3 regions of the Streptomyces sp. NPDC107454 genome follow, and region 3 is predicted to be linked to each of the others. Evidence: riboswitches for the same ligand, from Rfam matches in the RefSeq annotation. Region 3 holds a riboswitch; each other region holds the start of a gene.
What was found. A riboswitch is a leader RNA that binds a small molecule or an ion and turns the genes downstream of it on or off. The one in region 3 is predicted to bind S-adenosylmethionine.

Region 1 (9,956 bases), on a different contig from region 3:
CCCCAGGGGATACGAGCCCTTCGTCACGTCGAACAGTCAGTCGGCGCGTGCTTCAGCTGGTCGCGAGTCGGACCATGTCCGCCTGCGGCCCTTTCTGGCCCTGCGAGATCTCGAAATCGACCCGCTGACCCTCTTCCAGGGTGCGGTAGCCGTCCATCTGAATCGCGCTGTAGTGGACGAATACATCCGCACCACCGTCGACCGCGATGAAGCCGTACCCCTTCTCCGCGTTGAACCACTTGACGGTGCCCTGAGCCATGCCTAACTCCCCTATTACTGGCCCTTGCACAGGACCGCACTTCGCGGACCCGGGTCAGACCTCACCCCCCAACGGTTGGGGGTGTGCGCCGGAACGCGTCGACCGCGGCTGAATGTATCTGTCCAACTGCCGTCTGCAACAGGTCAATCGGACGAGAATTCCGGGCACGACCGATCGGGAATATGGGGAGAATTTGCGAAGATTCAGGGCAAGTCGGGCCCCATAAAAGCCATATAAGGCTCAAAAGCACGGGGCATTTTGGCTACTTCTTGCCGGACTTCGGGCGCGAACTCATATGCGCCCGGCATGCAAAGTGGAGCGGCTTCCCCAACTGTACCGCGCTCAACCATGCAGAATTGCCCCCTCCGCTTCTCTCACGGAGGGGGCAATTCGATGAACTCTCGGTAATTGGCATTACCAAGGGTAACTATCTCACCCTGGGTAACGGCTCGCGAGGCGGTCAGCCGCCGGCGACGGCGGGAATGATCGAGACGCCCGCGCCGTCCGGCGTCGCCGTCTCCAGACCCTGCTCGAAGCGGACGTCGTCGTCGTTCACATAGACGTTGACGAACCGGCGCAGCTTGCCCTGGTCGTCCAGGACGCGCGCGGCGATACCCGTGTGGTTCTTCTCCAGATCCGCGATGACCTCACCGAGGGTCCCACCCTCGGCCGTCACCTCGGCCTGACCACCGGTGTAGGTGCGCAGGATGGTGGGGATGCGGACGGAAACGCTCATTCTTGTGACCTCCGGTCGGGTAAGGGCTTTTGGGGGGCGCGGGGAACTGCGCGACCAGCCCCCACCGGCCCGCAGACGAACAACGACGCTTACGCGAGCCCAGCTTCCCGGAAGGACTCGAGGCTGGGGCGAATCGTCGCGGTGAGCCCCGTACCGGCCACCGCATCCAGCGTCTTCAGACCATCACCGGTGTTCAGCACGACGGTGGTCAGCGTCGGGTCCAGCAGCCCGCTCTCGATCAGCTTCTTCGTCACGCCCACCGTCACACCACCGGCGGTCTCCGCGAAGATGCCCTCCGTCCGCGCGAGCAGCTTGATCGCGTCGACGACCTGCTCGTCGTTCACGTCCTCCACGGCCCCGCCCGTGCGCCGCGCGATGTCCAGCACGTACGGCCCGTCGGCCGGGTTGCCGATGGCGAGCGACTTGGCGATGGTGTTCGGCTTCTGGGGCCGTACGACGTCGTGGCCCGCCTTGTAGGCGACGGACACCGGCGAGCACCCCTCGGCCTGGGCACCGAAGATCTTGTACGGCTTGTCCTCGACCAGTCCGAGCTTGATCAGCTCCTGAAGACCCTTGTCGATCTTCGTGAGCTGGGAGCCGGAGGCGATGGGGATCACCAGCTGGTCGGGGAGCTGCCACCCCAGCTGCTCACAGATCTCGTACGCCAGGGTCTTGGAGCCCTCCGCGTAGTACGGCCGCAGGTTGACGTTGACGAATCCCCAGCCCTCGCCGGCCGGGTCGCCGATCAGCTCGGAGCAGAAGCGGTTCACGTCGTCGTAGTTGCCCTCGATGCCGACGAGCTCGCCGCCGTAGATCGCGGCCATGACGATCTTGCCCTGCTCCAGGTCGTGCGGGATGAACACGCAGGAGCGGAAGCCGGCGCGGGCGGCGGCGGCACCGACGGCGCCGGCGAGGTTGCCCGTGGAAGAGCAGGAGAGAGTGGTGAAGTCGAACGCGCGGGCGGCCTCGATGGCCTGGGCGACGACGCGGTCCTTGAAGGAGTGCGTCGGGTTGCCGGAGTCGTCCTTGACGAAGAGCTTGCCGGCCTCGACGCCCAGCTCGCGGGCGAGGTTGTCGGCCTTGACGAGCTTGGTCCAGCCGGGGTTGATGTTCGGCTTGTCGGCGACGTCGGCCGGGACGGGCAGCAGCGGCGCGTAGCGCCAGATGTTCGCGGGGCCCGCTTCGATGCGCGCCCGGAGTTCTTCGGTTTCGTAGGCCGAGAAGTCGTACGCGATCTCCAGCGGGCCGAAACACTCCTCGCAGGCGAACACCGGGCCGAGCGGCACGCGGTGACCGCACTCGCGGCAGGAAAGCGCGGCGGCGGGTCCGAGATCCACACCGACTACGGTGGTGGTGTCGCCCGCGACAGGGTTCGTGGTGCTTGCAACAGTCGAATCTGCAACAGTCTGCGCAGCCATGGAGGCGAGGCCCTTTCTCCTCATCTTCCTCACAGCGCACTTCGCCGTGAGACGGATTTGGCACCTTCCCGAGCCGGGAGCCTCGCCACATCAATGTGACTGGACCAGCTGGAGGGTTGCCGGGGCTTCATCGGGCCGTATCCCTCTGCCCCTCTGGATGAGCGGTATTCGGTTGTGTCGTGCGGTGGTGCGTGTGGAGCGATGGTCCGCAGATGATCTACGACATGCGATGGTCATCCGCGTTGTTCAAGACTGTAACCGAAGGCCAGGACAGTTGAGATAGTCGTCCGAACCGCGAGATGGATCACACCGTGAGACACCGGGTGATCAGACAGTGAGGAGCCGCAGACCGTGCTGAAGGAAACTGAGCGCTGGCTGAGCAATCGCTCCTGGTCCGTGGCCGATCGCCCGCTCCACAGACTCATGTCCGCCAAACGGGCCACGGGCTCCTCGGTGAGCGTCGTCCTGCCCGCGCTGAACGAGGAGGAGACGGTCGGCGAGATCGTCGCCGTCATCCGCCACGACCTGATGCAGCAGGTGCCCCTCGTCGACGAGATCGTCGTCGTCGACTCGGGCTCGACCGACCGCACCTCGCAGGTGGCCGCCGCGGCGGGCGCGCGCGTGGTGCACCGGGACGAGATCCTGCCGCGCATCCCGGCCGTGCCCGGCAAGGGCGAGGTGCTGTGGCGTTCCCTCCTCGTGACGAGCGGCGACATCATCTGTTTCATCGACGCGGACCTGAGGGAGTTCTCCTCGGACTTCGTCTCCGGGATCGTGGGGCCGCTGCTCACCGAGCCCGGTGTGGACCTCGTCAAGGCGATGTACGACCGTCCGCTCGGCGGCGCGGCGGGGCAGGGCGGCCGGGTCACCGAACTCATGGCCCGCCCCCTCCTCAACATGCACTGGCCGCAGCTGGCCGGCTTCGTGCAGCCGCTCGGCGGGGAGTACGCGGCCCGCCGCTCGCTGCTCGAACAGCTCCCGTTCCCCGTCGGGTACGGGATCGAGCTCGGCATGCTGGTCGACGCTCTGCACCTGGTGGGCCTTGACGCGCTCGCCCAGGTCGACGTGGGCGTGCGCAAGCACCGCCACCAGGACGGGCAGGCGCTGGGCCGGATGTCCGCCGCGATCTACCGCACGGCCCAGCTCCGGCTGGCCCGCGGCCACCTGATCCGCCCGGCCCTCACCCAGTTCGAACGGGGCGGGGACGGTTTCGAGCCGCGCACGTACTCGGTGGACACGGAGGAACGTCCGCCGATGGTCGAAATCTCCGAATACCAGAAACGAAGGGCGGCGTAGAAGCGCCCCGTCAGGGGCGCGGGGCTGCGCGACAAGCCCCCACCGGCCCGCGGACGGCATACGGCTGAAGGGAACGTTTGAGCGTTTCCACCCGGGGCTAAGTTTCGAGGCATGGCTTCAACGCAAGGCGCCCACGACATCCTCGTCGCCTCCAACCGCGGCCCGGTCACCTACGAGGTCCAGGAGGACGGCTCGCTGCGCGCCAGGCGCGGTGGCGGCGGGCTGGTCTCGGGCCTCTCCGCGATCAGTCCGGACGCGGGGGCCCTGTGGGTGTGCTCGGCGCTCGGCGACGGCGACCGCGAGGCGGTCCGGCGCGGGGTCGCCGAGGACGGCGTACGGATGCTGGACATCGACGCCGACGTGCACGCGGACGCGTACAACGGCATCGCGAACTCCGTGCTCTGGTTCGTCCACCACATGCTGTACCAGACCCCGCTGGAGCCGGTCTTCGACGCGGAGTTCCGGCGCCAGTGGGCGTCGTACGAGGCGTACAACCGCGCGTTCGCCGAAGCGCTGGCCGCGGAGGCCGCGCGGGGCGCGGTGGTGATCGTCCAGGACTACCACCTGACCCTCGTCCCCGGGATGCTCCGCGAGCTCCGCCCCGACCTGCGGATCGGCCACTTCTCGCACACCCCCTGGGCGCCGGTCGACTACTTCCGGATGCTGCCCGACGACATCGCCGAACAGGTGCTGCGCGGCATGCTCGGCGCGGACCGGCTGGGCTTTCTCACCCAGCGCTGGGCGGACGCGTTCACCGCCTGCTGCGACGCGCTCGTCGGCGGGCTCGGCGACACCCGGATCGGCGTGCACGGGCTCGGCGCGGACGCGGACTTCCTGCGCAGGCGCTCGCACGAGGCGGACGTCGCCGACCGTATGGCCGCGCTGCGCGAGCAGATCGGCGAGGGCCGCAGAACGATCGTGCGGGTCGACCGGACCGAGCTGTCGAAGAACATCGTGCGGGGCCTGCTGGCGTACCGGCAGCTGCTGGAGGACCACCCGGAGTGGCGCGAGCGCGTCGTCCACGTGGCCTTCGCCTACCCCTCCCGTCAGGACCTGGCCGTCTACCGCGACTACACGGCCGAGGTCCAGAGGGTGGCGGCCGAGATCAACTCCCAGTACGGGACCCCGGGTTGGACCCCGGTCGTCCTCCACGTCAAGGACGACTTCGCCCGCTCCCTGGCCGCCTACCGGCTCGCCGACGTCGCCCTCGTCAACCCCATCCGCGACGGCATGAACCTCGTCGCCAAGGAGGTGCCGGTCGTCTCCGACGAGGGGTGCGTGCTGGTGCTCTCCCGGGAGGCGGGGGCGTACGAGGAGCTGGGCGAGGACGCGGTGGTGGTGAACCCCTACGACGTGGTCAGCACCGCGCGGGCGCTGGACGCGGCGCTGACCATGCCGGCGGGGGAACGGGCGGAACGTACGAAGCGGTTGGCTGCCGCCGGGACGGCGTTGCCTCCGGCGCAGTGGTTTCTCGACCAGTTGCGGGAGTTGGAGGGCTGAGTCGGGAGTTCGCCGGCTGCGGGTGCGGGGGCCGGTCGCGCAGTTCCTCGCGCCCCTACGGGGCGCTAGTGCGCCGCCAGTGCTTTCAGCAGGTGTACGACTCCCGCGGGGCCGTCGACGACGAGATCCGCTCGTTCGGCCAGTTCGGTGACTTCCGCGCTGCCGCTGCACACCAGCAGGCCCGGGACGCCGTCCGAGCGGAGTTTGTCGACGGCGGCGAAGGCGGGGAGGTCGCCCAGGTCGTCGCCGGCGTACATGACGGCCTCGGCGTGGACCTCGCGGACGTACTCCAGGAGGGCGACGCCCTTGTCCATGCCCGGGGGACGGAGTTCGAGGACCATCCGACCGGGTTCGACGATCAGGCCGTGGCGGGTGGCGAGGTCGGTGAGGGGTTCGCGCAGTGCCTCGAACGCGGCCCGGGGGTCCTCGGCGCGGCGGGTGTGGACGGCGACCGCGCGGCCCTTCTCCTCGATCCAGGTGCCGTGCCAGGCGCCGATCCCGTCGAGGACCCCGGGCAGCTCGGCGCGGACGGCGGCGACACCGGGGTGCGGGGCGGGGGCGTTGACGGTGCCGGTGCGGGCGTCCCAGCGTTCGGCGCCGTAGTGGCCGAGGACGACGAGGTGGTCGAGGCCCGGGACACCCGCGAAGCCGCCGTGGCGGACCGCCACGCCGGCCGGGCGGCCGGTGACGACGGCGACGGAGGCGACCTTCGGGGCGAGGGCCGCGAGGGCGGGGACCGCGTCGGGGTGGGCGCGGGCCTGCTCCGGGTCGGCGACGATGGGGGCGAGTGTTCCGTCGAAGTCGAGCGCGATGACGGCCCGGTCGGGCCGGGTGAGGATGGCGTCGAGGCCGTCGCGTCCGGCGGGGGTCACGGGTGTCGGCAAGGGTTCCGTGACGTCCGGGGATTCCGGGTCTTCCGAGTGGCTGCCCATGCTCCGACCCTATCGGCGCGCTCCCGGGCGCACCCACGGCTCACCGAGTCACACCGGGCGGTGTCAGCGTTCCGCGCGGCGGGTGTCCCGGATGCGGCGGAGGCGGTTGACCGTGATCGGGTCGTGGGCGAGGGCGCGGGGGTCGTCGAGGAGGGCGTTGAGGAGCTGGTAGTAGCGGACGGGGGCGAGGCCGAGTTGCTCGCGTATCGCTCGTTCCTTCGCGCCGGGCCCCGCGAAGGAACGGCGCTCCATGGCGAGGATCCCCCGCTCCCTCCCGCTCAGTTCGTCCATGACCGCACCGTAGCGCCCACCACCGACAGCGGAGCTACCCCGCGGAGTCCATCGTGGTCGCCGTCTGCTGGAGCGAGCCGAGGATCCCGGCCGGGCTGCCGTCCGGGGAGACCGCCTTGCCGATCTGCTTCTTGATGTCGGCGCTGACAGCGGCCCAGGACGTCTTGCCGACCGGATAGAGCTGGGAGGAGGGGAGCTCGTTCAGGAACGGGGCGAGGTCCGCGTCGTCGCTGTCCGCCGCCATCGCCTCGGACGCGGACGTCGTGACCGGCAGCAGGTCGTACTTGTGCGAGAAGGCGAGCACGTTCTTCTCGCTGTAGACGTAGTCGAGGAACGTACCGATCTGATCCCGGTGGCCGTTCTTCTTGAAGGCCATCATCCAGTCGGCGACACCCATCGCGGCCCGGGTCTTCCCGCGGACGCCGGGCATCGGCACCATCCCGAACGTCACGCCCTTGTCGGCGGCCATCTTCATCAGCGTGGGGTGCCCGTTGAGCATCCCGACCTCGCCGCGCGCGAACGCCGCGAAGGCGTCCGCACGATTGAGCTTCGCGGGCGCGACCGGTCCGGTCAGCCCCTTGCCGACCAGGTCGTCCTTGAGCCAGGTGAGGGTGGCGACGTTCTGCGCGGAGTCGAGGCTGTAGGTGCCGACGTCGTCGGTGTAGCCGTCGCCGCCGCTCAGCAGCCACTGCATGGTCTCGGCCTGCGCCTCCTCGGGACCGAGGGGCAGCGCGTACGGGATCTTCACCCCCCGGGCCTTCAGCGCCCGCGCGTCGGCGGCCAGCTCGCTCCACGTCGTCGGCGCGCTGAGACCCGCGGCGGCGAACAGCTTCTTGTTGTAGAAGAGCACCCGGGTGGAGGCGGCGAACGGCATGCCGTACTGCACCCGGTTCATCTTCCCCGCATCGGTGAGCTGCGCGACGAAGTCGGCCTGGACGGGTATGGAGAGCACCTCTTCGGCCCTGTACAGGTCGCCCTTGTCGGCGTAGTCGGCATACGCGCCGATCTGCGCCATGTCGGGGGCGTCGCCCCGCGCCACCATCTCCTTGACCTTGCGGTCGACGTCCGTCCACGGGTAGACGGTGACCTCGACCCTGGTCCCGGGGTGGTCGGCCTCGTAGGCCTTCACGAGCTCGTCCCAGTACTTCTGGGAGCTGTTGGCCTTGGAGTCCCCGTAGTCGGCGGCCACGAGTCTGAGGGTCACGTCCCCGGAACCGGCCGAGCCGCCGCAGCCCGCGAGGGTCGCCGTCATGCCCAGCGCGGACGCCGCCGCGATCAGTACCGTCCTACGTCCTGTCCTACGCCGCTGCACCGCACTTCTCCCAACCCCCGGCCGCCCCTGTCCCGAGGCTGCCCGTCTTTGCTTCTGCGTCCGTTGCATCCGTCTCGGAATGCGGATACAAGGTCTACACCACGCGAGTGGACTAGACCTCTCCTGGGGTAAGGGGCGACACTGTCCCCGTGAGACATGTCATCGCCCTCGATGTGGGCGGCACCGGGATGAAGGCCGCCCTGGTCGGGCCGGAGGGCGAGCTCCTCCACCAGGCCCGTCGCGCCACCGGCCGCCAGCGCGGTCCGGACGCCGTGGTCGACGCGATCCTCGACTTCGCGGCCGAGCTGCGCGCGTACGGCGAGCAGCACCTCGGCGAGTCCGCGGCGGCCGCCGGAGTCGCCGTCCCCGGCATCGTCGACGCCGGCCGGGGCGTGGCGGTGTACTCGGCCAACCTGGGCTGGCGTGACGTCCCGATGCGCCGGCTGCTCGGCGACCGGCTGGGCGGGGTGCCGGTGGCGCTCGGACACGACGTGCGCACCGGCGGGCTCGCGGAGGGCCGGATCGGCGCGGGGCAGGGGGCCGACCGTTTCCTGTTCGTCCCCCTCGGCACCGGCATCGCGGGCGCGATCGGCATCGACGGCGGCGTCGAGGCGGGCGCGCACGGTTTCGCGGGCGAGATCGGCCATGTCGTCGTACGCCCCGGCGGGACCCCGTGTCCGTGCGGGCAGCACGGCTGTCTGGAGCGGTACGCGTCCGCCGCCGCCGTCAGCCAGGCCTGGGCCGAGGCCTGCGGGGACCCGGCGGCCGACGCCGCCGACTGCGCGAAGGCCGTCGAGTCCGGGGACGCGCGAGCGCGGGAGGTCTGGCAGGACGCCATCGACGCGCTCGCCGACGGGCTCGTCACCGCGCTCACCCTGCTGGATCCGCGCACGCTGATCATCGGTGGCGGTCTCGCCGAGGCGGGGGAAACCTTGTTCACACCGCTACGGGCCGCCGTCGAGCGGCGTGTCACCTTCCAGAAACTGCCCTCCCTCGTCCCCGCGGCCCTCGGGGACACCGCCGGCTGCCTGGGCGCGGGCCTGCTGGCCTGGGATCTCCTCACCACAACCGACCGCACGGAGGTAACGCCCTAATGGCAACCCCCTCAGGGGCGCGGGGAACTGCGCGACCAGCCACGACGCACCCGCAGCCCGCGGCAGGCGGTCGCACCACGGTGCTCGCCGGAGCAAGAGTCGTGCTGCCGACCGGAATCGTGGACAACGGCCGAGTGATCGTCGACGGCACCCGAATCGCCGGTGCCGCCCCCGAGAACGCCCAGGTCATCGACGTCACCGGGCTCACGCTGGTACCCGGCTTCGTGGACCTCCACAACCACGGCGGCGGCGGTGCCTCCTTCACCTCCGGGACCGTCGAGGAGGTCCTCCAGGGCGTCCACACCCACCGGCTGCACGGCACCACCACCCTCGTCGCCTCGACCGTGACCGGCGACATGGACGGCCTCGCCCAGCGCGCCGGGCTGCTCTCCGAGCTGGCCGAGCAGGGCGACATCGCGGGCATCCACTTCGAGGGCCCGTTCATCTCGCCGTGCCGCAAGGGCGCGCACTCCGAGGAACTGCTGCGCGACCCGGACCCGGCCGAGGTCCGCAAGCTGATCGACGCGGCGCGCGGCCGGGCCAGCATGGTCACCCTCGCCACCGAACTGCCGGGCGGCATCGACTCCGTACGCCTGCTGGCCGAGCACGGGGTGATCGCGGCGATCGGGCACACGGACGCGACGTACGAGCAGACGGTGGAGGCCATCGACGCGGGCGCGACCGTCGCCACGCACCTGTTCAACGCCATGCCCACGCTCGGACACCGCACGCCCGGCCCGATCGCCGCCCTCCTGGAGGACGAGCGGATCACCGTCGAGCTGATCAACGACGGCACCCACCTCCACCCCGCCGCGCTCCAGCTGGCGTTCCATCACGCGGGCGCGGACCGGGTGGCGTTCATCACGGACGCCATGGACGCGGCGGGCTTCGGTGACGGCCGCTACCGGCTCGGCCCGCTGGAGGTCGAGGTCAGCGAGGGGGTCGCCCGGCTGGTGGAGGGCGGCTCGATCGCGGGCTCCACGCTCACCCTCGACCGCGCCTTCCAGCGGGCGGTGACCGTCGACCGGCTGCCGGTCGAGGACATCGTCGCGGCCCTGTCCGCCAACCCGGCCCGCCTGCTCGGCCTGTACGACAGGGTGGGCTCGCTGGAACCGGGC
Region 2 (9,956 bases), on a different contig from region 3:
AGTACGGCGGGCCGCAGCCGGAAGCCGGACAGCCCCGCCTCCGCCAGCTCCTGGAGCAGATCGGCCAGTTGGGCGGGCGTGCCGGTGAAGATCCGGGCATCGCTGGTGTACGGGTATCCGGCCAGGGCGTCGAGACGCTCGCGGCGGGCCGCAGCGACGCCCGGGTCGTCGTCCAGGAACACCACGAGGTCGCCGAAGAGGTGCAGGGGTTCGTCGGCGAGGCCGGCCGCCGTCCGCTCGGCGCGGATCTCGTCGACGATGGCACGGGCCTGGACGGCGTCGTGCGGGGTGACGTAACCGATGTCGGCGGCCCGGGCCACCAGCCGGTAGGGGACGGTCGCGTGGGCCAGGGCGCTGACGATCGGCTGGCCCTGCGGCGGGCGGGGGGTGATCGAGGGGCCCTTGACGCTGAAGTGCTTGCCCTCGAAGTCGATGTAGTGCAGTTTGTCGCGGTCGACGAAGCGTCCGGTGGCGACGTCCCGGATCTCCGCGTCGTCCTCCCAGCTGTCCCAGAGCCGGCGCACCGCTTCCACGTACTCCGCGGCCTCGTCGAAGAGGTCGGTCGTCAGCTCTCGCAGGGCCGGGCTGTCGAGGTCCTCGATGCGCAGCGGCGGGAGCGTACGGCGGCCGAAGTGCGCGGCTTCGTGCGCGCGGGCCGACACCTGCACCCGTAGGCCCGCACGGCCCGTGCTGACGTAGTCGAGGGTGGCGATCGCCTTGGAGATGTGGAAGGGCTCGGTGTGGGTGACGACGGCGGTCGGGACCAGTCCTATGTGGCTGGTCAGCGGGGCGACGCGGGCGGCGATCAGGACGGCGTCCAGGCGCCCGCGGACCTGGTCGGTGCGGCTGTCGGGCTCGGTGAGGTGCGAGGACTGGAGTCCGAGGGCGTCCTCGATGGTCACGAAGTCGAGGAGACCGCGCTCGGCCTCGGTGACCAGGTCCGTCCAGTACCCGGCGGTGAGCAGCTCACGGGGGCGGGCCACGGGCTCGCGCCAGGAGGCCGGGTGCCAGCCGGCGCCGTCGAGTGCGACGGCGAGGTGCAGATGGGGGGACGAGGGGGAGGAAACGGGCAGCGAAGATGATGCGGACACGGAGGGGGTGCCTTCCTGGTCGACCGTACGAGAGCGCGGCCCTCTACGCGCAGGGCGCGGCGGCGGGGTGACAGGTCAGGGACGACAGAGCGCGCCGGCCACGCGCTGGAGATCGATGTGCGGCCGGGAGTGCAGGTGCACACGGCGGCGCGGGACGAGCGCCATGACGCGGTGAGCGGACCCGACTCGCACGTCCCTCACCTCCGCCTCTGTGTTCCGGCGGGCCCGTGGCCGCGCCGGCATCGTGAATCCCTTCAACACAACGGTCCGCCTACGCCGTCTGTTCCTGCTGGGCGCCCGGAGGGCGTCGGGCCTCCGGGAAGCGGTCAGGAGTTGTCGAGCGGCAGGCCGGGCGGGTTGATCCGCGAGGTGCTGACGGCCTCGTTGGAGAGGTTCCAGGCGGCGAGCCACTTGGCGTACTGACCGTCCTTGATGAGGTGGTTGATCGCGTCGGCGACCGGCTTGGCCAGTCCGCTGTCCTTCTTCGCGGTGGCCGCGATCAGGCCCTGGAGGGTCGCGCCCGCGCCGGAGAACGTGCCCGCGTTGCGGGTCGGGCTGGGCGTCTTCGCTGTCTGGGTGACGTGGTACGAGATACCGGGGTTGGGTCCGAAGTAGGCGTCGATCTTCCCGCTGGACAGCGCCAGATAGACGCTGTTGTTGTCCTGGAAGTACTTGACGGTGAGCTTCTTGCCCTCCTTCGCGAGCTTCGCCCGCCACTCCAGCAGGAGCTTCTCCTGGTTGGTTCCGGCGCCCACGGAGACGGCCTTGCCGGCCAGGTTCTCGTAGTCGCCGGCAAAGTTCCAGGTGCTCTTCTTCAGCACCTCGAAGGCGAGGTTGTCCTGCCGGTAGGAGGCGAACTCGTACTTCTTCTTGCGTTCCTCGGTGTCCGTGACGTTCGTGAAGGCGACGTCGACCTTGCCGCTGTCGATGCCGACGAACAGGTTCTCCCAGGTCGAGTTCTTCACCTCCGCCTTCAGTCCGAGGACCGCGGCGACCAGTCGGCCGAGGTCGGGTTCGGCACCGGTGAGGGTCTTCTGGTCCTGGCCGACGTACGCCAGCGGCGGGAACCCGGCGGGCAGCGCGCCGACGCCGATGACCAGCTTGCCGCTCTTGGCGACGGACTTGGGCAGCTCGGCGCTGATGGACTTGACCTCGGACACCTTGAGGTCGGTCTGCCGCGCGGCGCCGTTGGACAGCGCGCCCACGGTGACGGTGCCGGCGGCCGCCCTGTCGGAGGTGGTGGCCGCGTCGCTCTCGCCTCCGCAGGCGGCGAGTCCGGCGGCGAGGGCGGTGACGGCGGTGGAGGCGGTGAGGCCGCGGAGGAGTCTGCTGCGGAGGGTGAGGGTGCGCATGGCTGTCCTTGTCCGATGCTCTTGAGTGAACCGTGAGGTGGGGAAGGCGCGGTGGGGGAAGGCGTGATGGGTGAAGGGGTGGTGCTGGTGGGTGAAGGGCTGGTGAGGGCGGGAAGTTCAGAGGACCTTGCTCAGGAAGTCCCTGGTCCGCGCGTGCGTCGGGTGGTCCAACACCGCGGTGGGTGAGCCCTGTTCGACGACGCGGCCCTCGTCGAGGAAGACGATCCGGTCGGCCACCTCGCGGGCGAAGCCGATCTCGTGGGTCACGATGACGAGCGTGGTGCCGCTGGTGGCCAGGTCCTTGATGACGGCGAGTACCTCGCCGACCAGCTCGGGGTCGAGGGCGGAGGTCGGCTCGTCGAAGAGGATGACTCCGGGCCGCAGCGCGAGAGCACGGGCGATGGCGACCCGCTGCTGCTGGCCGCCCGACAACTGGCGTGGATAGGCGTCGGCCTTGTCGCCCAGGCCGACACGGTCGAGGAGGGTGCGCGCGAGCTCCCTGGCCCCGGGCCGCTTCAGCCGTCGGGTCGCTACGGGCGCGGCCGCCACGTTGTCCAGCACCGTCAGATGCGGGAACAGATTGAAGTTCTGGAAGACGAACCCGATCCGGCCACGCTGGGCCAGGATCGCCCGCTCGGTCAGCTCCTTGAGCCGCTCGCCGTGCCGGCGTACGCCGATGAGCTCGCCGTTCAGGCTGACATGGCCGATCTCGGGCTTCTCCAGGTGGTTGATCACCCTGAGGAGGGTGGACTTGCCGGAGCCGGACGGGCCGAGGATCACGGTGACCTCTCCGGGCCGTACCGTCAACTCCACTCCGTTCAGCACGCGTTGGGTTCCGTACCACTTGTGCACATCGCGTACCTCGACGGCGGCCGGTCGGACCTCGAGCGTCTCGCCGGTCATATCGCCGCCTCCTTGCGGACCCGGGCCCGCAGATCACGCAGACCGGTGCGGACCTTCTGCAACGGGGTCGGCGGGAGGGAGCGCAGCGCGCCCCGCGAGTAGTACCGCTCGACGTAGAACTGGACGACGGACACGACGCTCGTGAGGATCAGGTACCAGGCGGTGGCGACCAGCAGCAGCGGCACGATGTCGCCGGGGTAGGTGGAGCCCATGCTCTGCACCGAGCCGAAGAGGTCGAGCAGCGAGACATAGAAGACCAGCGAGGTGCCCTTGATCAGGCCGATCAGCTGGTTGACGTAGTTCGGGGTGATGGAGCGCAGCGCCTGCGGGAACACGATCCTCGTGAACTGGTAGCCCTTGGGCAGACCGAGTGCGGAGGCCGCCTCGTGCTGGCCCTGGTCGACGGAGAGGATGCCGCCGCGGACCACTTCCGCCGCGTACGCCGCCTCGTTGAGGCTCAGTCCGACGACCGCGACGACCATGTCGGTGGCGAGCCGGGACTCGTCGAAGGTGAGGAGGGCGGGGCCGAAGGGGACGCCGAGGCTCAGCGTCTTGTAGAGCGCGCTGAAGTTGTAGAGGAAGAGCAGGACGACGATGAGCGGCACCGAGCGGAACAGCCAGATGTAGACCCAGCTCACCGCGCGCAGCACGGGGCTCCTGGAGAGTCGGGCCAGGGCCAGCAGAATGCCGCCGATCAGGCCCAGCACAGCGCTGTAGAGCGTCACTTCGAGGGTGATGAGCAGGCCGTCGAGGATCGTGGGACGCAGGAACCAGTACCCGAACCGGTCCCACTGGAAGAAGGGGTTGGTCGCCAGCCCGTGGACGATCTGGGCGACCACGACGAGCACGATCGCCGAGGCGATCCAGCGGCCGGGGTGGCGCAGGGGCAGCACGCGCTGTGCCGCGGCCGGGCGGGGCTCCGTCGTGCTCAACGGCACGGCGGAGCCCAGGGATTCACTCATGGAGGGCTCCAACGAACGCGGACACACCGCCGCCGGCCCGTACGACGGCGGTGCGCGCGGGGACAGACGGATGTCAGGGGGTACGGAGGGAGGAGAGGCTCACCGACAGCGCGCCGGCAGGGCGGCGGGCGAGGGAGGTCGAGCCGTGCGGACGTTCAACGCCGCGGAAGGCGGAAGCGGTCAGCCCTGACAGAGACAGCGGGCGCCGCGGGAGCTACAACACAGTGCGGTGGCGGGGCAGCCGTGGCGCCGCGAAGCGGTCGTCCCGTCAGCTGCGTACATCGCGTTCACCGTCACCATTCCGCCCCGCTGGGCCTCGAACGCACCGGAATCGATCCGGTCCGATGCGGCGTAAGTTAGGCACGGCCCCCAACGAATGTCAACGCGCCCTGGCCGGAACGACCACGTGGTGAGACCGCGCATATGCCTTCTTGACGGCTCCGCGGACCGCACCGAGACTGGCGGGGACGGTCACGATTGTCAGCGCCCGTCGTGCGGGTTTCTCCCGTTCGACGCGGTTATCGGCCCCGGCCCGCTGACAGGCAACCCTTCCACCGCGACGGGGTGCCCCGGGTGACGACCGGGTCCCGCCGGTGCGGCGGGGCAAGCGTGGTCTCGCCTCTCGCGAGCCCCGGACACGGGAGCGATGGGAATGGCCAGGAGGAACACGAACGGTCTGACCAGGCGCCTGCACATCGACCTGCAACGGGTCTCCAGCGCGTACTAGTCCAGGCGGTCCGTCCAGCGCGTACTGGTCCACGCGGTCCGTCCAGCGCGTACTGGTCCACGCGGTCCGTCCGGTCAGGCACGTCCCGCGAACCGGACCGGCCCGTACGTCAGCGCAGTCACTCCGTTCCGCCACCGCCGCCCAACGGGTCGCGGGGGCTTCGACGTTGCCTGGAGAGTCATGCCCAAGACAGTCTCGCTCGCCGCCCCTCGCCCCCACCGCATCCGCAGCCGCATCGGCGTCGGCCTGGCCGGCGGTTTCTACCCGGCGCCGCACCGCTATCAGCTGTACCTGGCCGAGGGCTGTCCGCGCTCGCTGCGCATCTCGATCACCTTGGAGCTGCTCGGTCTGCACGACTCGGTCGCCGCCACGCTGCTGACGCTTCCCGCCGAGACACCGGAGGCGTTCGCCGCACTGCGCGGCGCGTACGAGGCCACCTGGCACCACTACGACGGTCCGCTCACCGCGCCCGCGCTGTGCGACCGTTGGAGCGGACGGATCGTGAGCAACCACACGCCGGACATCCTGCGTGACCTCGCCGGACTGCCGGTCTGTCAGGGCGACGCCCGCCTCCCCCGGCTGAACCCACCGGCCCTCGTCGCGGACATCGACGCCTTGCGCGAACTCCTCGACCGGGACGTCACCCCCGCCGCGCCGCCGCTTGCGCGCACGACGGCACTCCAGTCGCTGGACCGTCAACTCGCCTCGCACGTATGCGCGTTGGGCGACGAGCTGACGGCCGCGGACGTCGACCTCTGGGTGGCCCTGACCCAACTCCGCCCGACGGAGTCCCTCTCCCCCTATGGACGGCTCCGGGACTACGTACGTCGGCTCGACGCCCACCCGGCCTTCCACGGCAAGGTGCGCTGAGCGCGTACGCCGGGGTCGTTGGGGCCGCAGGGCCCGGGCCCCGGCGCCGCGTCGGCTCAGCCCTTGGCGCGGGTGAAGACGAGCGTGCCGGTGACGGTCGTCAGGCCGCGGATCATGCCCATCTGGTTCCAGCCCATGTCGAACTGGTCGCGGTCCACGGTGAACTCCGCGGTGAGCGTGACGGTGTCGGCGCTCGCCCCGGTCACCCGTCCGGTGACGGGCTGCGGCCGGCTGATGCCGCGCACGGTCAGCTGCCCGTTGATCTCCACGGTGTCGTCCTGACCGAGGACGGCGTCGCGGACGGCGAAGGTGATCGTGGGGTGGCGGTCGGCGTCGAAGAGGTCGGCGGAGCGGAGGTGCGTGTCCCGCTTGGCGTTCTTCGTGTCCAGGGACGCGACATCCAGGGTGATGGTGCCGCGGGCGGTCCCGTCGGGCTGGACCTCGCCCTCTCCGGCGACTCCGGTGAAGGTGCCCTTCACGGTGACCATGCCCCACATCGTCTTGTGCTTGATGGCGACGGTGGTACGGGCGGGGTCGAGCTGCCACAGGCCGGTTTCGACAGCGACGGTCATGAGAGTTCTCCAGACGGTTACGGGCAGTGCACAGGGGTGCGCGACGCACGGGGCGCGCGGCACACGGGGACTGTGGGGACCATGCAGTCATCCAAATTTGGATGACTCCACGCTAGCCCGTTCTTCAAATTTGGACAACCGGTAGACTGTGACACTATGGCCGACCCTTCCGCCCCCGCTGACCTGCCCGAACGCGAGCCGTCGGGCGACGGTGAGCTGTTGCCCGCCCCGCTGCGGGCCTGGATGCGTCTCCTGGCGGCGGCCGGGGCGATCGAGCAGCAGCTGCGCACCCGTGTCAAAGACGCCCTCGACGTCTCGCACGACGAGTTCCTGGTGCTGTGCCTGCTGGCCGACCAGCCCGGATCCAGCCTGCGGATGACCCGGATCGCGGAACTGCTGGGCCGCCCCAAGACGCGGCTGACCTATCAGGTGGCGTGTCTGCAGCACGCGGGACTGATCACACGGCGCTCGGCGTGCGGCGACCGGCGCGGTATCGAGGTGGCCCTCACGGACAAGGCGCGTCGGCTGCTGCGCGAGTCCACGGGCCCGCTGGCCGACGCCGTCTCGCAGGCCATCGCACAGACGGCCTGCGCACAGCGCTACGAGGCCCTGCACGACTTGCTGCCACCCTCGCCGTGTCCCGGTACGGACTCCGGGCGGGTCGAGGGTGGTGATGCGGCCCCCGAGGGGCCGGGGAAGTAGCCCCTCAGGGGATGAACCGGCGGATCAGAACCCGGGGAAGACGCGTCGCAGGTCGTCCAGGGTGAGGGTGTCGCCCTTGAGGGTCACCTCGGCCGGGGTGTGGGTGGCGGCGTGGCGGCCGGTGACGAGCCGCAGCCACCACTCGGCCGGTGCGCTCAGGACGGCGTCGGGCTCGGCCGGCTCGTCGGTGAGCGCGATCGTCTCGACCAGGTCGAGCCCGAACGCGCGCCGGGGAGCGGTGGTGTGGACCGCGAGCCGAACCTGCCGCCCGTCGAGAGCCTCGACCTTGCCGAGGAAGCCGATGAGCAGTCCGGCCTGGTCGAGGAGAGGCTCGACCGCGGCGGGCGCCAAAACCGCCGTACGGTCGAAGGCCACCTCGACGTCCCAGGTGTGGTGGGTGAACTCGCTGAGCCGCAGGCCCGCCACCGTCGCGACGTCCACGGGCGCGGGCAGGAAGCCGAGGTCGACCCGGAGTTCGGCACGGGCCCGCGGGTCGAGAGCCTCGTACCCGCGCACCAGCGCCTCGTTGGCGGTCACGAAGCTCTCGGCGCGCTCGACCGGGGACATCGCGTCCCAGCGCGCCCACACCGACTTGTTGAAGTCGCCGTCCCTGGGCCCGGTGCCGTTCAGCGCGCCCTCCAGGGAGGCAAGGCCGATCTCCGCGCCGCTGCCCAGGTGGCTGAGGACCTGGGACACGTCCCACTCCGACGCCCCGGACGGCCGGGTGAGGTCGGCGGTGGCGAGCCCGTGCACCACGGCGGTCAGGTAGTCGTGTCCGCCGCGCAGGGCGTCGATGGTCCGGTCGGCACGGTCGTTCATGTCTCAACTCCGTCGAAGTGGCAGCGGTTTGTGTCGGTACGGAGGGTTCAAGGGTTCACACCGCGGTCTGGAAGGACCGCTTGGAGAAGCCCATCATGAAACCCTCGACAGTGGTGCGCACCGCCCGGTCGGCACTCGGGGCGGCGCCCAGCGTGACGAACAGCGGAATGTAGTGGTCGACCGTCGGATGGGCGTACGGCATTCCGGGCGCCCTGGTCCGGAAGGCCGCGAGTTCGTCTACGTCGCCGCGGGCGAGCGCGTCGGCGACCCAGGTGTCGAAGTCCGAGGACCAGCCCGGCACTTCGCCCTTCGTCAGCATCTCGCGGGTGAGGAAGGGCAGCCCGTGCGTCATGAAGCCCGAGCCGATCACGAGGACGCCCTCTTCCCGCAACGGGCCGAGCCGGGCGCCGAGTTCCAGAAGCCGGCCGGGGTCGTGGGTGGGCAGGCTGAGCTGGAGCACCGGGATGTCGCCCAAGGGGTACATGGCCATCAGCGGCACCCAGGCTCCGTGATCGAGGCCGCGGGAGGGGTGCTGGTGCAGCGACTCGCCGTCCGGCATGGTCCCGGCCACGCGGTGCGCGAGGGCGGTCGCGTCGGGGGTGTCGTACGTCATCGTGTAGTACCGCGGATGGAAGCCACCGAAGTCGTAGACGAGCGGGGTGTGCGCCGCCGGGGCGGACAGGCACAGCGGTGCCGCCTCCCAGTGTGCGGAGACGATCAGGACGCTCTTCGGCTTCGGCAGGGACTGGGCCCACTCGAACAGTTCCCGCAGCCATGGTCCGTCGTCGAACAGCGGGGGCGCGCCGTGACTCAGGTACAGAGCGGGAAGCGGTCCGTCGGCGGGCGTCCACGCGCGCTGGGACCGGGCTCGCGGCAGCGCGTCGACCAGGAACCGGTCGTACGCTCCGGCGGGCACCTCGGGATCAAGGAGGGAGTTCATGCCGGTCCTTACGTGAGTGAGGGCGCCCCGGCCTGCGGGTTCAGGTTATTAACTTGAACATTCAAGTTTGACTGTAGGTCACCCCCTCGGAGACGTCAACCAAACGGCCGCGGACACAGGCGCCGGAGGTCCGAAGAAGAACGCCGTACGCGATCGGAACTAGTCCGATCTCCGTATGCGGGATCGGACGCTGGTCGGACGCGATGGCCGACGGGCTTCACTAGATTCGGCCGGAGTCCACGGTCAGGTGCAGCTCAGCGGTGGACCGTCCGGAGTTCGGGCTGCCCGCCGAAGGAGTCCACCGCGTGTCGCACCATCCCTCCGTTCCCTCGCCGCACGACCGGATCACCGGCCCCCACCCCGCCCTGCTCCTGCTGCGCGGGTACACCGACGGCGACGCGCGGACGATCGCCTCGGCCCTGGACACCCTGGACGATTCCGCCCTCCACGATACGTACACCTATCTCTGTGCCGTCATGGACGTCACCCTGCGCCTCACCCTGACCGCCCGGCCCGCGGCCCGTGATGTGGGCCGGGCCGCCGAACAGGCGGCCACGGCAGCTCCCCCGCACTACGAGTTCGCCTTCGGGCAGGCGGTCCGGGCCTGGACGGCGGGCGACACGCAGGCCCTGACCCGCGCCGCCGACGCGGACCTCCCGGGGGCCGTACATCTGCTGGCCGTGATGACCGTGGCCCTGGGCATCTCCGTCCTCGACCACGACGGCCTGAACGCCCTGCTCAACTGCCTCCCGGAAGACCCGCGCTGATCGCGACCACCGCCTGACCGGCGCCCCCGGTCGGCGCCACCCGAACCACACGGTCCGCCCCACGGCGACCGTCCGCTCAACGGTGACCACCCCCGTGGCGCCGCGCCGACTCGTTCTCCTGGGCCATGCGCCGCAGCGCCATCAGCGCGGGTTCGAGCAGGACCGTGAGCAGCAGCGCACGCTCGGCCACTTCCAGCGGGTCGTCGATTCCGTCCAGTTGGTCGAGATCGAGCGTCGCGGTGCGTTCCGCC
Region 3 (9,956 bases):
CACGCCACCATCCAGGCCCACAGCAACCTCAAGGGCATCAAGGTCGCCGACCGGCTCTGGGGCGGCGACGCGAAGCCCCTGACGCTCACCACCGGGGACCGCTTCGTCGCCGTCACGGACGCCGCCGCGCACTCCATGACGATCTACAAGAACGACCAGGTGATCAACCAGATCCCCGTCACCACCGGCAAGCCGGGCTACGAGACCCGCAACGGCGTCAAGGTCGTACTGAGCAAGGAACCCTACGTACGCATGCGCGGTACCACCGTCGGCATCGCCGAGGGCAGCGCGGACTCCTACGACCTGCCCGTCTACTGGGCGACCCGGGTCACCTGGAGCGGCGAGTACGTGCACGCCGCGCCCTGGTCGGTGGGGGAGCAGGGGTCCGCCAACGTCAGCCACGGCTGCACCGGGATGAGCACCAGCAACGCGGAGTGGTTCTTCAAGAACGTCCGGCCGGGCGACATCGTGAAGGTCCAGAACTCCAACGGCGACCAGATGACCCCGTTCAACAACGGCTTCGGCGACTGGAACGTCGACTGGAAGGACTGGCGCAACGGCAGCGCCCTGACAGCGGGCACCCCGGAGGGCCCGAAGCTGACGGACCGGGCCCGCCTACGGCCTGAGTCCGTGTGACCCAGACCCCCGCCGCCGCGCCCCGAAAGGGGCGCGGGGCTGTGTTCCTCTGCGGCTTGGCCGCGGGGCGCGTTCAGCCACCGCCGACCCGCGGCCGCCGAACCACAGGCCCTTGCGAGCTCTCAGGCGCCCTGCAGAGCCTTACGACGCAGCAGCGAGGCCAGTGCGGAGGCGAACTCGACCGGATCCACCGGAAGGGTCACCGCCGCGTCCGCACGGCTCCACGTGGCCAGCCAGGCGTCCTGAGGCCGCCCGATGAGCACCAGCACGGGCGGGCAGTTGAAGATCTCGTCCTTGATCTGCCGGCAGACGCCCATGCCGCCCATCGGAACCGCCTCGCCGTCCAGCACACAGACGTCGATCCCGCCCTTGTCCAGCTCCGTCAGGACGGCGGCGGGCGTGGCGCACTCGACGAACTCGACCCGGGGGACGTCGGGGGCCGGTCTGCGGCCGGTCGCCAGCCGCACCTGCCCCCGGGTGTTGGAGTCGTCGCTGTAGACCAGCACCGTGGCGGTCGGCTGCATTGTTCCTCCACGCATCTAAGAAGCACGGCATTGCTCGGGAACTCCTGGTACCGATGGCGCGGATGCTACCCCCTCGAACACCCCGTCAACACCGGTTCGGACAGGGCTTCGATGGGCCATACGGGCTGGACACACCCCATCAACACCCCGAACGGCACCCCCGGGCGTGAGGGCGGGATAAGCGACCGACATAATGTCGGTCGTGGCGACAGCAACGACAGTAGAAACCGGGCACGCGCACCCGTCGGTCAATCGACCGAACCTCACCAGCGTCGGAACCATCATCTGGCTGAGTTCCGAGCTGATGTTCTTCGCGGCCCTCTTCGCGATGTACTTCACCCTGCGATCGGTGACCGGGCCGGACCACTGGAAAGAGATGGCGAGCCATCTCAACATCCCGTTCTCGGCCTCCAACACCACGATCCTGGTGCTCTCCTCCCTGACCTGCCAGCTCGGCGTGTTCGCCGCCGAGCGCGGGGACGTGAAGAAGCTCCGGATGTGGTTCAGCGTCACGTTCGTGATGGGTGCCATCTTCATCGGTGGTCAGATCTTCGAGTACACCGAACTGGTCAAGAAGGACGGGCTCTCGCTCTCCTCCGACCCGTACGGCTCGGTGTTCTACCTGACCACCGGCTTCCACGGCCTGCACGTGACGGGTGGCCTCATCGCCTTCCTGTTCGTCCTCGGTCGCACCTACGCGGCCAAGAGGTTCACTCACGAGCAGGCGACCGCCGCCATCGTCGTGTCCTACTACTGGCACTTCGTCGATGTCGTCTGGATCGGCCTCTTCGCCACGATCTACTTGATCAAGTAACCGGGCGGCGTCCGCGGCGAACCGATCGCACGCGACGAACCGATCCATTTCCCGAAGCATCGACGCAGAAGATCCTGACACCGGGGTAATCCGTGAAAAAGCTCTCCGCACGACGACGCCATCCGCTGGCGGCGGTCGTCGTCCTACTCCTCGCGCTGGCGGCCACCGGGGGGCTGTACGCCGCGTTCGCACCCGCGAGCAAGGCGCAGGCCGATACGACCGCCCAGTCCCTTGCCATCGACGAGGGCAAGAAGCTCTACTCCGTGGGCTGCGCCAGCTGCCACGGAACCGGCGGTCAGGGGTCCTCCGACGGGCCGAGCCTGGTGGGTGTGGGCGCCGCGGCGGTCGACTTCCAGGTCGGCACCGGCCGTATGCCGGCCCAGCAGCCGGGCGCGCAGATCCCGAAGAAGAAGGTCATCTACTCGCAGGCCGAGATCGACCAGCTCGCGGCGTACATCGCCTCGCTGGGCGCTGGTCCCACGGTGCCTACGAAGAGCCAGGTCAGCCCCGAGGGCGCGGACATCGCCAAGGGCGGCGAGCTCTTCCGTACGAACTGCGCGCAGTGCCACAACTTCACCGGCAAGGGCGGCGCGCTGACGCACGGCAAGTTCGCGCCGAGCCTTGAGGGTGTCGACCCCAAGCACATCTACGAGGCCATGCAGACCGGCCCGCAGAACATGCCGTCCTTCCCCGACACCACGCTGTCGGAGAAGAACAAGAAGGACATCATCGCGTACCTCAACGCGGTCAACGGTGACGACACCGAGAGCCCCGGCGGTCTGGAGCTGGGTGGCCTCGGGCCGGTCAGTGAAGGCCTCTTCGGCTGGATCTTCGGTCTTGGCGCCCTGGTCGCCGTCGCCGTCTGGGTCGCCGCTCGGACCGCAAAGGCCAAGAAGTCATGAGTAGCCAAGACATTCCAGAAGAGAACCTGCCCGCTGAGCAGGTCGACGAGCACGGTCACGGCGCGGTAGCCCTCGCGGACGAGACCAACCCGTTCGCGGACCCGGGCCTGCCGCCCCACGAGCCCCGCATCCAGGACATCGACGAGCGGGCCGCCAAGCGGTCCGAGCGCGTCGTCGCCATGCTGTTCACGTTGTCGATGCTGGCCACCGTCGGCTTCATCGCCTCGTACGTGGCGATCCCGAGGGACCAGTCGATCTTCGTCTTCCCGCTCGGGCACATCAGCGCGCTGAACTTCGCGCTGGGGATGACCCTCGGTGTGGCGCTGTTCTCGATCGGCGCGGGCGCGGTCCACTGGGCCCGCACCCTGATGTCCGACGTGGAGATCGCCGACCAGCGTCACCCGATCGAGGCGGAGCCCGAGGTCAAGGCCAAGGTCCTGGCCGACTTCAAGCAGGGCGCCAAGGAGTCCGCGCTCGGCCGCCGCAAGCTGATCCGCAACACGATGTTCGGCGCGCTGGCCCTGTTCCCGCTCTCCGGCGTCATGCTGCTGCGCGACCTGGGTCCGCTGCCCGGCACCAAGCTGCGCCACACGCTCTGGTCCAAGGGCAAGCTGCTCGTCAACATGAACACGAACGAGCCGCTGCGCGCCTCCGACGTCGCCGTCGGCTCGCTCACCTTCGCCAAGCCCGAGGGCCTGGAGGAGCACGACGAGGACTTCCAGCTCCAGATCGCCAAGGCGGCCCTGATGATCGTCCGGCTCCAGCCGGAGAACATCAAGGACAAGCGCGAGCTCGCCTGGTCGCACGAGGGCATCGTGGCGTACTCGAAGATCTGCACCCACGTCGGTTGCCCGATCTCCCTGTACGAGCAGCAGACGCACCACGTGCTCTGCCCCTGCCACCAGTCCACCTTCGACCTCTCCGACGGTGCCCGAGTGATCTTCGGCCCGGCCGGTCACGCCCTGCCGCAGCTGCGCATCGGTGTGAACGAACAGGGCTACCTCGAAGCGCTCGGCGACTTCGAAGAGCCCGTCGGTCCTGCCTTCTGGGAGCGCGGATGAGCACTACCACCACTTCCGACTCGCGCCCCTCGCGCGAGAAGGCTCCGGCCGGCGAGAAAGTCGCCGACTGGGCCGATGGACGGCTCGGGATCTACTCCCTGGCCAAGTCCAACATGCGCAAGATCTTCCCCGACCACTGGTCGTTCATGCTGGGTGAGATCTGCCTCTACAGCTTCATCATCATCATCCTCACGGGTGTGTACCTGACGCTGTTCTTCCACCCGTCGATGAACGAGGTCACGTACCACGGCAGCTACGTCCCCCTGCAGGGACAGCTGATGTCCGAGGCGTTCAACTCGACCATGCACATCTCGTTCGAGGTGCGCGGTGGTCTGCTGGTCCGGCAGATCCACCACTGGGCGGCGCTGGTCTTCCTCGCCGGCATGTTCGTGCACATGATGCGCGTGTTCTTCACGGGTGCGTTCCGCAAGCCGCGTGAGGTCAACTGGCTGTTCGGCTTCCTGCTGTTCGTCCTGGGCATGTTCACCGGCTTCACCGGTTACTCGCTCCCGGACGACCTGCTCTCCGGCACCGGTGTCCGCTTCATGGAGGGCGCGGTCCTGTCCGTGCCGGTCGTCGGCACGTACCTGGCGTTCTTCCTCTTCGGCGGCCAGTTCCCGGGCGGCGACTTCGTCGCGCGGTTCTACTCGGTCCACATCCTGCTGCTGCCGGGCATCATGCTCGGCCTGGTGGTCGGCCACCTGATCCTGGTCTTCTACCACAAGCACACACAGTTCGCGGGCCCCGGAAAGACGAACAACAACGTCGTCGGCATGCCGCTGCTGCCGGTCTACATGGCCAAGGCCGGAGGCTTCTTCTTCCTGGTCTTCGGTGTCATCGCGGCCATCGCGGCGATCGCCTCGATCAACCCGATCTGGTCCATGGGCCCCTACCGTCCGGACATGGTGTCCACGGGCGCCCAGCCCGACTGGTACATGGGCTTCTCCGAGGGTCTGATCCGTGTCATGCCGGGCTGGGAGATCAACCTCTGGGGTCACACGCTCGTGCTGGGCGTGTTCATCCCGCTGGTGATCTTCCCGCTGGTCCTGGTCGCGATCGCGGTCTACCCGTTCATCGAGTCCTGGGTCACCGGCGACAAGCGTGAGCACCACATCCTGGACCGCCCGCGCAACGTCCCGACCCGGACCGCGTTCGGTGCCGCCTGGATCAGCTGGTACTTCGTCCTGCTCGTCGGTGGTGGCAACGACATCTGGGCCACGCACTTCCACCTGTCGATCAACTCGATCACCTGGTTCGTGCGCGTCGGCTTCTTCGTCGTGCCGGTGATCGTGTTCATCATCACCAAGCGGGTCTGCCTCGGCCTCCAGCGCCGCGACAAGGACAAGGTGCTGCACGGCCGCGAGTCGGGCATCATCAAGCGCCTGCCGCACGGTGAGTTCATCGAGGTGCACGAGCCGCTCAGCCAGGAGGCCCTGCACACGCTCACCGCTCACGAGCAGTACCAGCCCGCCGAGATCGGCGCGACGGTCGACGAGAACGGTGTCGAGCGCAAGGTGAAGGGCTCGGAGAGGCTGCGCTCCAAGCTCAGCGAGGGCTTCTACGGGGAGGACAGCCAGATCCCCAAGCCCACGGTCGAGGAGTACAAGGAGATCACGAGCGGCCACGGCCACCACTGATCCTCCGACCGGTTGACCGGTCTTCACTGATCGCCACGGCGAGAGCCTCCGTCCATTGCCTGGACGGGGGCTCTTTGCCGTCTCCGGGCCTGGATAGGGTGTTCCCATCTACACAAGACGTCCCTTTGCCGGGACGACGGACCCAGGAGCGGCTTATGAGCGCTGTGAACCCCGCTGGAGGCAACACCGCGGCGGGCCGTTCCTGGCCCGTGGTGCTGAACGGCCTGCTCGAGGGCCGCGACCAGAGCGCGGACGACACGGCCTGGGCGATGGACCGGATCATGAGCGGCGAGGCGACGGACGCGCAGATCGCCGGGTTCGCGGTGGCGCTGCGGGCCAAGGGCGAGACGGTCGAGGAGATCTCCGGTCTCGTCCGGACGATGTACGAGCACGCCAATGTGATCGAGGTGCCGGGGGACACCGTCGACATCGTCGGTACGGGCGGTGACGGCGCGAAGACGGTGAACATCTCCACGATGTCGTCGATCGTCGTGGCCGGGACCGGCGCCAAGGTCGTCAAGCACGGCAACCGGGCCGCGTCCTCCGCGTCCGGTGCCTCGGACGTCCTGGAGAAGCTCGGCGTCAATCTGGACCTGACGACGAAGCGGGTGGCCGAGGTCGCGGAGGAGGCCGGGATCACCTTCTGCTTCGCGGTGAAGTTCCACCCGGCGCTGCGTCATGTCGCGGCGGCACGCGGTCAGTTGGGGATCCGGACCACGTTCAACGTGCTGGGTCCGCTGACGAACCCGGCGCGGGTGAAGGCACAGGCCGTCGGAGTCGCGGACCTGCGCATGGCGCCGATCGTGGCCGGCGTGTTCGCCGAGCGCGGCAACTCCTCGCTCGTCTTCCGCGGCGACGACGGCCTGGACGAGCTGACCACCACCGCGACGTCGCGGGTCTGGATCGTCCGCGGCGGCAAGGTCACCGAGGAGCGCTTCGACCCGCGTGACGTCGGCCTCGAACTCGTCCCCGTGGAGGCCCTGCGCGGCGCCGACGCGTCCTACAACGCGGACGTCGCCCGTCGCCTGCTGGGCGGCGAGACGGGGCCCGTACGGGACGCTGTGCTGCTGAACTCCGCGGCGGCCCTGGTCGCCCTGTCCCCGACCGACGCGCCGCTCGCGGACCAGCTCCGCGCCGGCATGGCGAAGGCGGCGCAGGCGATCGACTCGGGGGCGGCGAAGCGCACGCTGGAACGCTGGGTGGCCGCGAGCCAGTCGTAGTCCGCGGGCCGGTGGGGGGTGCCCGCGCAGTTCCCCGCGCCCCTTCAAGGGCGCGGGGAACTGCGCGATCTTTTGGGGCCCCCACCCGGCGTCCCGGCATACGGACGCCGGGTTGCGAGCGGAAGATCTTGTGGCAGGATGCGATATCAGGTCATGAGCGACAGCCATCAGGCCCCGGCCGGCTGTCCGGCAACCCTCCGTCCGTGGCGGGGTGCCCCGGGTGAAGACCAGGCCGTAGGCAGCGAGGTCTACGGCAAGCGCGGACCCCTCGCCCTCTTCTGAGTGGATACAGCCCAGGGGTCCTGGTCGTTCGAGGGAGCCTTCTGTGAGCAAGCGAATGCGATAGGGCGTAGAGCCCCGCCTCCGCACACCCTTTTGCCTTTCCTCCCTGCGCCGAGCCGTGCAGTCGCACACCCGTACCCATGTGCGCCCGGCCCGCGCAGCGATTCCGCCTGCCTCTCACAGGAGCTCGCCATGTCTGTCTCCACCGCTGCCGCCGACCAGACCGTTTGTGCCCCTCTGCCTGTTCTGGGCCGAGATGTCACCGTCCCGCTCGTGACCGGCGGTGAGGTCACCTACGCCGCGCTCGACTACGCCGCCAGCGCCCCCGCCCTCCAGCGGGTGTGGGACGACGTCGCCGCGTACGCCCCGTACTACGGCAGCGTGCACCGCGGCGCCGGGTACCTCTCCCAGCTGTCCACCGACCTCTTCGAGAACGCCCGCAGGACCGTCGCGGAGTTCCTCGACTGCCGGGGCGACGACCAGGTCGTCTTCACCCGCTCCACCACCGACTCCCTCAATCTGCTCGCCGCCACCCTTCCGGCCGACTGCCAGGTGTTCGTCTTCGAGACGGAACACCACGCCTCACTGCTGCCGTGGAAGGACGCCCGGGTCACCTACCTCAACGCGCCCCGCACCCCGCAGGAGGCCGTCACGGCCCTGGAACGGGCCCTCGCCGCCCGCGACCCCCACGGCCCGGCCCTGGTCTGCGTCACCGGCGCCTCGAACGTCACCGGCGAGCTGTGGCCGGTGCGCGAGCTGGCCGCCGCCGCGCACGCGCACGATGCCCGGATCGTCCTGGACGCCGCCCAGCTCGCCCCGCACCACCCGGTGTCCGTGCGGGACCTCGACGTCGACTGGGTCGCCTTCTCCGGGCACAAGCTGTACGCGCCGTTCGGCTCCGGCGTGCTCGCGGGCCGCGCCGACTGGCTGCGCGAGGCCGAGCCGTACCTGGCGGGCGGCGGCGCCAGCCGCAAGGTCACGCGGCGGGTGGACGGCGGCGTGGACGTGGAGTGGCACGAGAGCGCGGCCCGGCACGAGGCCGGTTCGCCGAACGTGATCGGCGCCTACTCCATCGCCTCCGCCTGCAAGGCGCTGACCGAGGCCGGTTTCGACACGCTCGTCGCCCGCGAGGAGCAGCTGATCGGGGCCGTCCGCGCCGGTCTGGCCGAGGTGCCCGAGGTCCGCGTCCTGTCGCTCTTCGGCGACGACGCCCCGCGCGTCGGCGTCCTCTCGTTCGTCGTCGAGGGCTGGAACAGCTCGCACTTCGCGGCCGCGCTGTCCGCCGAGTACGGGATCGGGGTGCGGGACGGTCTGTTCTGCGCCCACCCGCTGGTGCGGACGCTGCTCGGCAGCGATCCGCAGACGCAGGGGGAGTGCGGAGCGCCCGAGGCGGCGCCCGGGGAGAAGTCCCTCAACGCGATCCGCGTCAGCTTCGGGGCCGGTACGCCCGACGAGCACGTGGAGCGGTTCGTGCGCGCGGTGCGGGAACTGGTGCGGGACGGGGCGAAGTGGAACTACCGCACGGAGGACGGCCGCTGCGTCCCGGCGGTCTGAGGCCGGCCGGGGGTTCGTGGGGGCTCCGCCCCCACATCCCCGAAAGGCCGCGCGGCTGTGCCTAAGGGCTGTCCCGTAATCCCCGGTGGATCAGCGCGCGGCGTCAGATGCGGTGCATCGCAAGGCGGAGGGTCGTCCTCATACTGGGTGTATTCGGGCGATCCGACAACGCGGCGAGGTGCCGTAGCTGTCGTCGTGCGCCCACCGGGGATTACGGGACAGTCCTTAGCTGTCGAGGCCGATGGCGAACGCCGCTTCCAGGTCGTGCTGGGAGTACGTGCGGAACGCGACGTGGGTGTCCGTCCCCTCGACGCCGGGGATCTTGCTGATCTTGCCGGGGATGACGTCCGCCAGGTCGTCGTGGGCCTTCACCCGGACCATGGCGATCAGGTCGTACGTACCGGTGACGGAGAAGACCTCGCTGACACTGTCCAGCGCGGCGATCGACTCGGCGATCTCGGGGATCCGGTCCACGCTGGTCTTGATGAGCACGATCGCGGTGATCACGGCTGGTTTTCTCCCTCGGGTGCTGCTGCTGGGGTTTTCACTCTAGTCGGCCGCCCGAACCGCACCCACGCGTAGACGAACCCCAGCGAGAAGCCCACCAGGTGGGCCAGATAGGCGACCCCGGGGCCCGAGGGGCTGCGCCCCGCCGCCAGCCATTGCAGGGTCACCCAGAAGGGCAGCACGACCCAGGCGGGGAAGCGCAGCGGCAAGAAGAAGAGGAACGGGAAGAGACTGGTCACCCGGGCCCTGGGGAACAGGTACAGGAACGCTCCGAGGACCGCGGAGATCGCCCCCGAGGCGCCGACCAGGGTCTGCTCGGAGCCGGAGTTGGCGATCGCGTAACCCAGCAGAGCGAGGTAGCCGCAGACCACGTAGAAGACGACGAACTGGACGTGGCCCATGCGTTCCTCGGTCATCGCTCCGAAGACGTAGAAGAAGAGCATGTTGCCCAGAAGGTGGAGCCAGCTGCCGTGGATGAACAGGGCCGTGGCCGGGGTGAGCCAGGCGCTCGGGGTCCCGTCGAAGAGCTCGGCGGGGATCACGCCCCAGCGCCGGAAGTACGCCCGCTGGGCGACCACCAGCGCGTCCCCGGTGCCGAACGACGGATTGAGTCCCGAGGCGGGACCGATCAGGAAGATCAGGCAGCACAGGAAGATCAGCCCGTACGTCACCGGCGCGGACTGACCGCGCATCGTCCTGCCGACCGCCGTACCCCAGGTGCTGATCATGGGACAGAGCATGACGTAACCGGACCGATGCGCGCAGAGTGCCTCGCCGCCGTGGACGGCCGAGCGTCGAGTACCCGCCAGGCCGTAGGGT

Region 1: it holds a riboswitch for S-adenosylmethionine, as region 3 does, so the genes downstream of both, thrC (threonine synthase) here and ACZ69M_RS46780 (aminotransferase class V-fold PLP-dependent enzyme) in region 3, are expected to answer to the same signal.
Region 2: it holds a riboswitch for S-adenosylmethionine, as region 3 does, so the genes downstream of both, ACZ69M_RS08965 (putative leader peptide) here and ACZ69M_RS46780 (aminotransferase class V-fold PLP-dependent enzyme) in region 3, are expected to answer to the same signal.

What each region holds. Positions count from the first base shown of each region.
Region 1 is NZ_JBVJPA010000013.1:228,063-238,018, forward strand. Features, by position in the region: gene ACZ69M_RS32055 (cold-shock protein) at 53-259, opposite strand; gene ACZ69M_RS32060 (MoaD/ThiS family protein) at 720-995, opposite strand; gene thrC (threonine synthase) at 1,085-2,413, opposite strand; SAM riboswitch class I at 2,431-2,577, opposite strand; gene ACZ69M_RS32070 (glucosyl-3-phosphoglycerate synthase) at 2,765-3,709, shown strand; gene ACZ69M_RS32075 (alpha,alpha-trehalose-phosphate synthase (UDP-forming)) at 3,821-5,209, shown strand; gene otsB (trehalose-phosphatase) at 5,275-6,141, opposite strand; gene ACZ69M_RS32085 (DUF3263 domain-containing protein) at 6,205-6,432, opposite strand; gene ACZ69M_RS32090 (ABC transporter substrate-binding protein) at 6,467-7,744, opposite strand; gene ACZ69M_RS32095 (ROK family protein) at 7,894-8,838, shown strand; gene nagA (N-acetylglucosamine-6-phosphate deacetylase) at 8,838-9,956, shown strand, end outside.
Region 2 is NZ_JBVJPA010000003.1:289,867-299,822, forward strand. Features, by position in the region: gene ACZ69M_RS08940 (LLM class flavin-dependent oxidoreductase) at 1-1,091, opposite strand, end outside; gene ACZ69M_RS08945 (putative leader peptide) at 1,167-1,334, opposite strand; gene ACZ69M_RS08950 (ABC transporter substrate-binding protein) at 1,418-2,443, opposite strand; gene ACZ69M_RS08955 (amino acid ABC transporter ATP-binding protein) at 2,561-3,346, opposite strand; gene ACZ69M_RS08960 (amino acid ABC transporter permease) at 3,343-4,308, opposite strand; SAM riboswitch class IV at 4,778-4,924, shown strand; gene ACZ69M_RS08965 (putative leader peptide) at 4,961-5,035, shown strand; gene ACZ69M_RS08970 (glutathione S-transferase C-terminal domain-containing protein) at 5,216-5,905, shown strand; gene ACZ69M_RS08975 (YceI family protein) at 5,962-6,477, opposite strand; gene ACZ69M_RS08980 (MarR family winged helix-turn-helix transcriptional regulator) at 6,634-7,179, shown strand; gene ACZ69M_RS08985 (maleylpyruvate isomerase family mycothiol-dependent enzyme) at 7,204-7,998, opposite strand; gene ACZ69M_RS08990 (dioxygenase family protein) at 8,054-8,938, opposite strand; gene ACZ69M_RS08995 (hypothetical protein) at 9,244-9,705, shown strand; gene ACZ69M_RS09000 (MerR family transcriptional regulator) at 9,782-9,956, opposite strand, start outside.
Region 3 is NZ_JBVJPA010000028.1:90,521-100,476, reverse strand. Features, by position in the region: gene ACZ69M_RS46815 (L,D-transpeptidase) at 1-636, shown strand, start outside; gene ACZ69M_RS46810 (response regulator) at 759-1,160, opposite strand; gene ctaE (aa3-type cytochrome oxidase subunit III) at 1,354-1,974, shown strand; gene qcrC (cytochrome bc1 complex diheme cytochrome c subunit) at 2,067-2,876, shown strand; gene qcrA (cytochrome bc1 complex Rieske iron-sulfur subunit) at 2,873-3,937, shown strand; gene qcrB (cytochrome bc1 complex cytochrome b subunit) at 3,934-5,574, shown strand; gene trpD (anthranilate phosphoribosyltransferase) at 5,730-6,794, shown strand; SAM riboswitch class IV at 6,944-7,060, shown strand; gene ACZ69M_RS46780 (aminotransferase class V-fold PLP-dependent enzyme) at 7,269-8,630, shown strand; gene ACZ69M_RS46775 (Lrp/AsnC family transcriptional regulator) at 8,856-9,137, opposite strand; gene ACZ69M_RS46770 (rhomboid family intramembrane serine protease) at 9,134-9,865, opposite strand.